One region of the Vogesella perlucida genome, then DNA from elsewhere that is predicted to be linked to it. Evidence: riboswitches for the same ligand, from Rfam matches in the RefSeq annotation. Region 1 holds a riboswitch; the other holds the start of a gene.
What was found. A riboswitch is a leader RNA that binds a small molecule or an ion and turns the genes downstream of it on or off. The one in region 1 is predicted to bind glycine.

Region 1 (4,409 bases):
GCGATTTCGGCTTGGTACGGGGTGTAGGCGGTGTACCAACCTGGGTTTTCCAGCACGTTACGCAGGATCACGCCGGGGGTAATCACCGGGTAGTAACCCATACCGATAAACGATTTGTTGATGACGTTCTTGCTGGCCACGGCTTTCAGGTCGGCCAGCGCGTCTACTTCGCGCTGTGCTGCGGGCAGGTCCAGCGCACGGTTGAAGCGGATACCGGCCGGCACGGTTTGTGCCACCAGATCTTCCAGCGAGCTGGCGCCGATTTCGGCCAGCATCTGTTGCTGTTCGGCATCGCACGGGCCGATGTGGCGGGCGATGAATTCTTGATGATTGAAGAGTTGCGAGAGAGACATGTCTGCGATTCCGTCTTATCGATTAGCCACGAAAACACACGAAAAAACACGAAAGAAAACCCGCTAGGGCAACAGCTAAAACCTGTTGCGGCGTCACCCCAAGCCGGGCATGAGCCAAAGGTGTAGCCGCCTGGTTGTGGCAATCGCTTCGAGCGCCGCCAGGCATTTCCGTGTCCTTGCGTGTGTTTCCGTGGCTAATAAAAAATGCCCCGCCATCTTGCGATGGCAGGGCCGTTTTATCAGGCGCCGATTTCGGCTGCGTAGGCAGCGGCGTCCAGCAGGCCATCCAGATCAGCGGCGTTGGCCGGCTTGATCTTGAAGAACCAGCCTGCGGCGTATGGCTCACTGTTGGCCAGCTCCGGGTTGGCTTCCAGCTCGGCGTTCACTTCCAGGATTTCGCCGGCGATCGGGGCGTATACGTCGGAAGCGGCTTTTACCGATTCCACCACGCCGGCTTGCTCTTCGGCAGCCAGGTTGGCGCCGACGGCAGGCAGCTCGACAAACACGATGTCACCCAGCAGCTCTTGCGCGTGCTCGGTAATACCCACGGTTACGGAGCCGTCGGCTTCCAGGCGCAGCCATTCGTGGCTGGATACGTATTTCAGTTCGGCAGGAATGTTGCTCATCGTTTCTCTCCAGAAAAATGTGTCGTGATGGTGTAGCGGGACAGGCTCTTGCTCGCCCCGTCGTTATACACCAGCTTATTCAAAAACTTTCTTGCCGTTACGCACGAACGGCATTTTCACCACACGCACGTCGGTCAGCGTGCCGCGCAGGTCTACCTGGGCGGTAGCCGCAGTGGCAGCCGGTACACGGGCGATGGCGATGGAATGCTTGAGGGTGGGCGAGAAGGTGCCGCTGGTGATGATGCCTTCGCCGATGCCTTCTACCACCACTTTCTGGCCTTCGCGCAGCACGCCGCGGCCTTCCAGCACCAGGCCGACCTGCTTCATGGCAACACCGGCTGCCTTCTGGGCTTCCAGCGCGCTACGGCCGATAAAGTCGCGGCCTTCGGTCATGGCGATGGTCCAGCCCATGCCGGCTTCCAGCGGGGAAACGCTGTCGTCCATATCGTGGCCGTACAGGTTCATGCCGGCCTCCAGGCGCAGCGTGTCGCGGGCGCCCAGACCGATAGGCGCTACGCCAGCGTCTTTCAGCTCGTTGAAAAAGGTAATGGCTTCGGTAGCGGGGATCATGATTTCCAGGCCATCTTCACCTGTGTAGCCGGTGCGGGCAAAGAACCACTCGCCGGATGGCAGACCCTGGAACACTTTCAGTGCACGGATGGCGTCGGCCAGTGCCGGTTTTACGCTGCAGACTTTGTCGATGGCGGTGGGGCCTTGCACGGCCAGCATGGCCAGGTCGCGGCGTACTTGCAGGGTCACGTCGAAACCGGCGGATTGTTTTTCCATCCAGGCCAGGTCTTTTTCTGTGGTGCCAGCGTTAACGACCATGCGATAACCAAAAGCGGTGAGGTATACGATCAGATCGTCTACCACACCGCCTTGTTCGTTCAGCATGCCGGAGTACAGTGCCTTGCCCTCGAAACCCAGCTTGGCTACGTCGTTGGCAATCAGCTTTTGCAGCCAGGCCTTGGCGTCGCTACCGGTGATGTCCACCACGGTCATGTGGGATACATCGAACATGCCGGCGTCGCTGCGCACGATCTCGTGCTCTTTCAGCTGGGAGCCGTAATGAATAGGCATTTCCCAGCCAGCGAAATCAACCATTTTCGCGCCGGAAGCCACGTGGGCATCAAATAGGGGGGTACGTTTCGGGGCCGTCATTGCAAGTCCTTAGGAGTGAGATTATCCCTGCCTCACACCCCTCTGTCCCTGCACCTGAGATTTTCCGGCATTGCGCCGTTAGCCCCTTCGGTGGGCGCATCCTGTGCGCCACTCTCCAGATTCTGCGGGGAAAACCCCGATTCTTGCAGTCCTTTTGCCTGAGCGATTGCGGGTGCACTTGCGCCTTCGGCGGCGGTTTTGCCCGGTGGGCAAACCGCTCTCTCCTGCGGAATGCGCGCATTATCGTTGCCACAGCGTAGCTTGGCAAGCTGGATTTGGCGGCACTGTGGCACCCAGCGGCCTGGCAACACGACGGGCAGATGACAAGACAAAAACAGCCATGTCACCCGGCTTGAGCCATCACTATCGCCACGGGCAGTCATGCGACACCTTGCTGCGCGCAGGCCTGGGTTACTGACACAAACCGGACACACCCAGGACAAGCGCTGCGTACATGATGCAAGAAGCATGGTATGCAAGCTACTGTTTGGTAAGCCTACCCTGCAAGACCACGGCTACCCAGACCAAGGCGCCAGCACGCATATACCGGGGCCCAGCCGTGGCTGCCTTAGCGTACAAGTACAGAGGGAGCAGCGACATGCAGCCATCAATTGATGACATTCTGGCCAGCCTGGAAAATTGCGGTGAACACGCTGCGCAACGGTGCGACGGGGACAGGCAGCTTTATACAGCCGCGCTACATGGCATGCTGCACCAGGCCACCATGCATCTGCCGCCATTGGAAAAACTACTGGTGATCCATGCCGCCATCACCCTGTTTGGGCCCGATGCCAACATCAACGATGACACGACTGATGACAAAACGGGTGATCGTGATCTACTCGGCGATGAGCAAACACTGATACCGCTTCATCTGGGCGCATAGCGCAAAAGCAACAAGGGCCGGCGTGCCATGCACACCGGCCCTTGCATCATGTTGGCCGCAGGCTACCCTGCCCCACCGAGCTTAGCCTTTCACCAGGCGCTCGCGCAGCTGCCACAGGTACACAGGCAGGCCGGCCAGCAGCAGCAGGATGCCCCACATGACCACTTCGGCACCGGAGCCGTAAATGGTCCACATGGCAAAGATAAAGCCGCCAAACGAGAACGCCAGCGGCGCGTACCAATCGCGGCGGCTGAACTGCTGGTGGCGCTTCAGCATCACCGCCAGCAGCGCCATGGCGCAGAAGGCATACGGCAGCAACGTGGTGGCCGTGGCCAGCAGGATGACAAACTCGAAAATCTGCACGCCACTGTCGCCACCAGCGTACTTGCTGGCCAGCAAAATGGTCACCAGCACGGTAGACAGCACCAGGCCGACGATGGGCACACCGGCTTGGTTTTCACGCACGAAGAAGCGCGGAAACAGCTTATCGCGGGCGGCAGCGGCCGGAATATGCCCCTGCATCAGGCACCAGCCATTGAGTGCGCCAAAGCAGGACACCACGGCACCCAGGCCTACCGCGTAGTAGGCCCAGTTACCCCACAGCTGGCGGGCTGCATCGGCAAACGGTGCGCTGGATGCGGCCAACTGGCTGGCGGGCATCAGGCCCTGCAGTGCAATGGTGCTCAGAATGTACAGGCCGGCGGCAATCAGCGTGCCCAGCACGGTGGCACGCGGGATGGTGCGCTCGGGCTGGTCCACATCCCCAGCCGGTACCGAGGCCGACTCCAGCCCCAGAAACGCCCACAGCGTCAGCGCCATGGTCGCGGGGATGGCTTCGCCCAGCGGCTTGTGCTGCGGGTTGAACTGTACAAAGTCGGGGTTCAGATACAGCAGGCCGGCGATGGTCACGCCCCCCAGCGGCAGCAGCTTGATCAGCGTGGTCACAATCGCTACACGGCCGGAGCTTTGCGGGCCGCGGCTGTTGATCCACGTTACCAGCCAGATCAGGCCGATGGCGGTGGCACCGGCGGCCAGGTTACTCTGGTTCAGCACCGGGAAAAACACCCCCAGATAGCTGACACCGGCCACGGTCAGCGCCGCATTACCGGCCCACAGGGCAATCCAGTAGCCCCAGGCAATCAGGAAACCGGCAAAGTCGCCAAAGCCTTCGTGAATATACGCATACGGGCCACCGGCTTTATGCGGCAGCAGGGTAGCCAGCTTGGCAAACACCAGCGCCAGGCAGATGGCGCCCAGCGAGGTGATGGTCCAGCCGATCAGCGACGAGCCGCCGTATTGCGCCAGCGAGGCCGGCAGCAAAAACACGCCGGAGCCGATCATATTGCCCACCACCAGGGCGGTACACATCCAGAAGCCGAGCTT
Region 2 (4,409 bases), on a different contig from region 1:
GAGCGGGTCGCGCAGCGCGGCTTCCGGCGAGGCCAGCAGCTTCTGGTACATGTCGGCGGCGCGGCGTTTTACCTTCATGCCGCCAGGCAAAATGCCCTCGCGCTCGCAGCCGCGCTTCACGCAGCCTTGCATCACGCGCCAGATGTTGAGCAGGCCGGCGCGCACCTCGTCTTCGCTGCGCCATGCCAGCTCGTTTTCCAGCATGATCTGGCTGATCGATTTACCGTGGCGCTGGCACAGTGCCAGCAGCTCGGCACCGGTCTTGAACGGGTGTTTCAGCTCGGTGACGCCCGGCGGGGTGAAACCGGCGTCGATGGCCGCTTCATCTACCACAAAACCGCCGCCAACCGAGTAGTAGGCACGCTTGGACAGGCTGTCGCCGTTGGCCGCAAACGCCTCGAAGATCATGCCGTTGGGGTGGTAGGGCAGTGCCTTGCGTTTGTGCAGGATCAGGTGCTCGCCCTCGACGAAGGGCACCACGTGGCTGCCCAGCAGGCGGATGGTTTTGTCGGCGCGAATGGCTGCCAGCATGCCGTCTACCGCGTCGGTGTCCACCAGGTCGGGGTATTCGCCCTGCAGGCCCAGCAGCACGGCAGTGTCGGTGCCGTGGCCTTTGCCGGTGGCACCCAGCGAGCCGAACATCTCGGCCTTCACGCTGGCGGTGGCGGCGAGCAGGCCGTCTTTTTCCAGCCGCGCCACAAACTGGCGTGCGGCACGCATGGGGCCGACGGTGTGGGAGCTGGACGGGCCGATGCCGATCTTGAACAGGTCGAATACGCTGATAGCCATGCTGCTTCTCTTTTTATGGTGCGGGCGCGGGTGGCGCCTCGGGTGTTGTTTGTCTGGCCGTGTGGGCCGTGGTGTGTGGGTGCTGCCCGGGCAGCGGCGGCATTGTACTGAGCAATGCCGCCGCTGTGTGCACTACCGATGCTGCAGTGCAGCTGGCGCCTGCGTTAGCGGTAAACCGGGAAGGCCGCGCACAGCTCGGCCACCTGGCGGCGTACGCGGGCGGCGACCTCTGCATTATCGATATCGTTCAGGATATCGCAGACCCAGTGCGCTACCTGGCTCGCCTCGGCGACACCGAAACCACGGCTGGTGATGGCCGGGGTGCCGATGCGGATGCCGCTGGTCACAAACGGGCTTTGCGGGTCGTTCGGCACCGCGTTCTTGTTGACGGTAATGCAGGCTGCCCCCAGTGCCGCGTCGGCGGCCTTGCCGGTGATGCCTTTGTCGATCAGGCTCAGCAAGAACAGGTGGTCGTCGGTTTTGCCCGATACCACGGTATAGCCGCGCTGCTGAAACACCGCCACCATGGCGCGGGCATTATCCAGCACTTGCTGCTGGTAGGTTTTGAATTCGGGCTGCAGCGCTTCCAGAAACGCCACTGCCTTGGCGGCGATCACGTGCATCAGTGGGCCGCCCTGGATGCCGGGGAACACCAGCGACTGCAGCTTCTTCACCAGGGTTTCGTCCGGGTTGGCCGCCAGAATCAGGCCGCCGCGCGGGCCGCGCAGGGTTTTGTGCGTGGTGGTGGTGACCACGTGGGCGTGCGGCAGCGGGCTGGGGTAGAGCCCGGCGGCCACCAGGCCGGCGACGTGCGCCATGTCCACGAACAGCCAGGCGCCCACGCTGTCGGCAATCTGGCGCATGCGCGCCCAGTCCACCACCAGCGAGTAGGCAGAGAAACCGGCTACTAGCATCTTGGGTTGGTGTTCGATGGCCAGCCGTTGCACTTCGTCGTAATCAATCGCACCGGTGCCGGTGTCGATGCCGTACTGCACGGCTTTGTAGATCTTGCCGGAGAAATTGACGCCGGCGCCGTGGGTCAGGTGGCCGCCGTGGGCCAGGCTCATGCCCAGGATGGTGTCGCCCGGCTGCAGCAGCGCCATGTATACGGCGGCGTTGGCCTGGCTGCCGGAGTGTGGCTGCACGTTGGCATAGTGCGCACCAAACAGCTGGCAGGCGCGGTCGATGGCCAGCTGCTCTACCACGTCCACATGCTCGCAGCCGCCGTAATAGCGTTTGCCGGGGTAGCCTTCGGCGTACTTGTTGGTGAGCTGGGTGCCCTGGGCCTGCATCACGCGCGGGCTGGTGTAGTTTTCCGAGGCAATCAGCTCGATGTGGTCTTGCTGGCGCCGGGTTTCGGCCTGGATGGCGGCCCACAGGGCGTCGTCGAAACCGGCAATCTGCATGTCTTGCGTAAACATATCTCTCTCCATGGCGTGTCTGGCTGCTGCTGCAGCCGTGTGCATGGCTCTTTGGCGGGGTGCCCAGGGTGCCGCGTGGCGGCATGGGCGGGCAGGGCATGGCTGGGACGCAGGCGATGGCACCCGCCCGGCCATGCCGGACGATGCCCCCTCTGTCCTTTTGCCTGAGATATTGCGGTGCGGGCGCACCGTGTGTCCTTCGGCGAGGCGGCGTTGCGGCCAACCTTCTCTCCAGAGTGCCGGACACACACAGTTCTTTTGCCTGAGAGTTTCTGGGGCGATTCCCCTTCGGCGCTGCCGCGTGGGCAGTCTCTCCTGTGTGTGCGGCGCGGTGCGGCGGGGCGGGCCCCTGCCGTGTCGCGCGTGGCTTGCAGAATCTAGAAGACCTGACGCGCTGGTGTCAATGCGTGGCGGGTATTTATCGATGTGCAAACGCAGCAAAACGCCGCCCCTTGCGCGGGGCAAGCAGGGCGGCGTGACGGGTGTTTTGCTGGCGGGCTAGAACATGCCGTTGCCGTTAGCATCCTGCGCGGGTACCGGCTGGATCACGTCCCAGTGCTCGGCAATCTTGCCATTGGCCACGCGAAAGATATCCACCACCGCCACACCGCGCTCGCCGGGTTTGTCCTGGCTGTGCACGTGCAGCATCACCAGGTCGCCATCGGCCAGCACACGCTTGATGCTGGCGCGGCTTTGCGGCGTATTGGCGCGAATCCAGCGCACGTAGTCTTGCAGCGGCGCTACACCGTTGGCGACTTCCGGGTTGTGCTGGATATAGCCGGGTGCCAGATACGTGGCTGCCTGTTCGGCATCCAGCTTGCTGAAGGCGGCGTCGTAAAAAGCCAGTACCAGGGCCTTGTTGGCGTCCTCGCGCGGGCCTGCCAGTGCAGGCAGGGTGCTAATAGCCAGGCCGGCAGCCAGCAGCGTTGCGGTCAGCCAATGTTTCATTTGGCGGCGGCTACGGTAAAGCGCTGGCGGTGGTGGCGGGCCTGTTCGGCTTCGTCCACGATGGCGACCGCCAGGTCTGCCACGCTGATGCCGGCCGGGGCGTCGCCGTCCATCAGCAGTTCGTTGGCGCCCAGCTGGTATTGGCCACTGCGCTCACCCGGGGCCAGCAGCGCGGGGGGCGATACGAATACCCAGTCCAGCACGCTTTCGTCTTGCAGGCGGTTCAGTGCCTGGCGGGCACCCTCGGCGCCTTCTTTGTAGTCGGCGGGGAAGTGCGGGGTATCGATCAGCTGCAGGCCCGGTGCCACGTACAGGCTGCCGGCACCGCCTACCTCGATAAAGCGTGCCACGCCGGCGGCCTTGGTGCCCGCCACGATGGCGTCGTGGCCTTGCAGGAACAGGCTACGGATATCGGCTTTGTCCCAGCCCGGGTTAAAGGCGCTGATCACCGCATCGTGGCCTGCTACGTCGCGGGCGATGGCGTCGGCATCGTAAGCGTTGCTGGCTTTCACGGTAAGGTTGGCCGCAGCGGTAATACGTTCCGGGCGGCTCACCAGTGCCGTGACCTGGTGGCCACGGGCGAGCAGTTCTTGCAGCAGGGCCTGGCCAACAAAACCGCTGGCGCCGATAAGTGCGATGTTCATGCTGTGTCCTTTCGGGTGGGGTAGGGAATGACTGCATGGTAGATCACGCGCTTTCGGATGATAATCCGCTTTGAAATACAATCATTGTTAAGCTGAGGTTGGTAATGGACGAGCTACGCAGCATGGCCGTATTTGCCGCTGTGATCGAACACGGCTCCATGAACGCTGCCGGGCGCACGCTGGGCATGACGGCATCGGCCGTGAGCCAGCACATCAAACGCCTGGAGCAACAGCATCAGGTAGCCCTGCTGCACCGTACCACCCGCAAACTCACGCTCACCGAGGCAGGTAGCGTGTTTTACCGCAGCTGTGCCGCCATGCTGGCCGCCGCCAACGAAGCTAGCGTGCAGATGGCCGCGCTGCGCGACGAGCCAGTGGGCGAGCTGCGCATTGCCGCACCCAGCGGCTTTGCCGGGGGCGTATTGGGGCAGGCGCTGGCCCCGCTGCTGGCGGCCAACCCTGGCCTGAGCCTGCGGCTGTTTTTTCAGGATGAAATGATCGACCTGGTGCAGCACCGTATCGACCTGGCATTGCGTGCCGGCAATCAGCCCGACTCCACGCTGGTGGCCCGGCATCTGGCCGACTGGCCTTTTGTGCTGGTGGCGTC

Region 2: linked by a shared signal. The riboswitch ahead of glyA (serine hydroxymethyltransferase) and the one ahead of gcvT (glycine cleavage system aminomethyltransferase GcvT) in region 1 are both predicted to bind glycine.

What each region holds. Positions count from the first base shown of each region.
Region 1 covers NZ_CEETRO010000001.1:353,371-357,779, forward strand. Annotated here, with positions in the region: gene gcvP (aminomethyl-transferring glycine dehydrogenase) at 1-353, opposite strand, end outside; gene gcvH (glycine cleavage system protein GcvH) at 593-979, opposite strand; gene gcvT (glycine cleavage system aminomethyltransferase GcvT) at 1,055-2,140, opposite strand; glycine riboswitch at 2,173-2,269, opposite strand; glycine riboswitch at 2,277-2,377, opposite strand; gene ACZ9XP_RS01695 (hypothetical protein) at 2,739-3,026, shown strand; gene ACZ9XP_RS01700 (amino acid permease) at 3,108-4,409, opposite strand, start outside.
Region 2 covers NZ_CEETRO010000002.1:408,915-413,323, forward strand. Annotated here, with positions in the region: gene ACZ9XP_RS04295 (L-serine ammonia-lyase) at 1-789, opposite strand, end outside; gene glyA (serine hydroxymethyltransferase) at 954-2,210, opposite strand; glycine riboswitch at 2,359-2,449, opposite strand; glycine riboswitch at 2,451-2,538, opposite strand; gene ACZ9XP_RS04305 (nuclear transport factor 2 family protein) at 2,709-3,158, opposite strand; gene ACZ9XP_RS04310 (NAD(P)H-binding protein) at 3,155-3,802, opposite strand; gene ACZ9XP_RS04315 (LysR family transcriptional regulator) at 3,907-4,409, shown strand, end outside.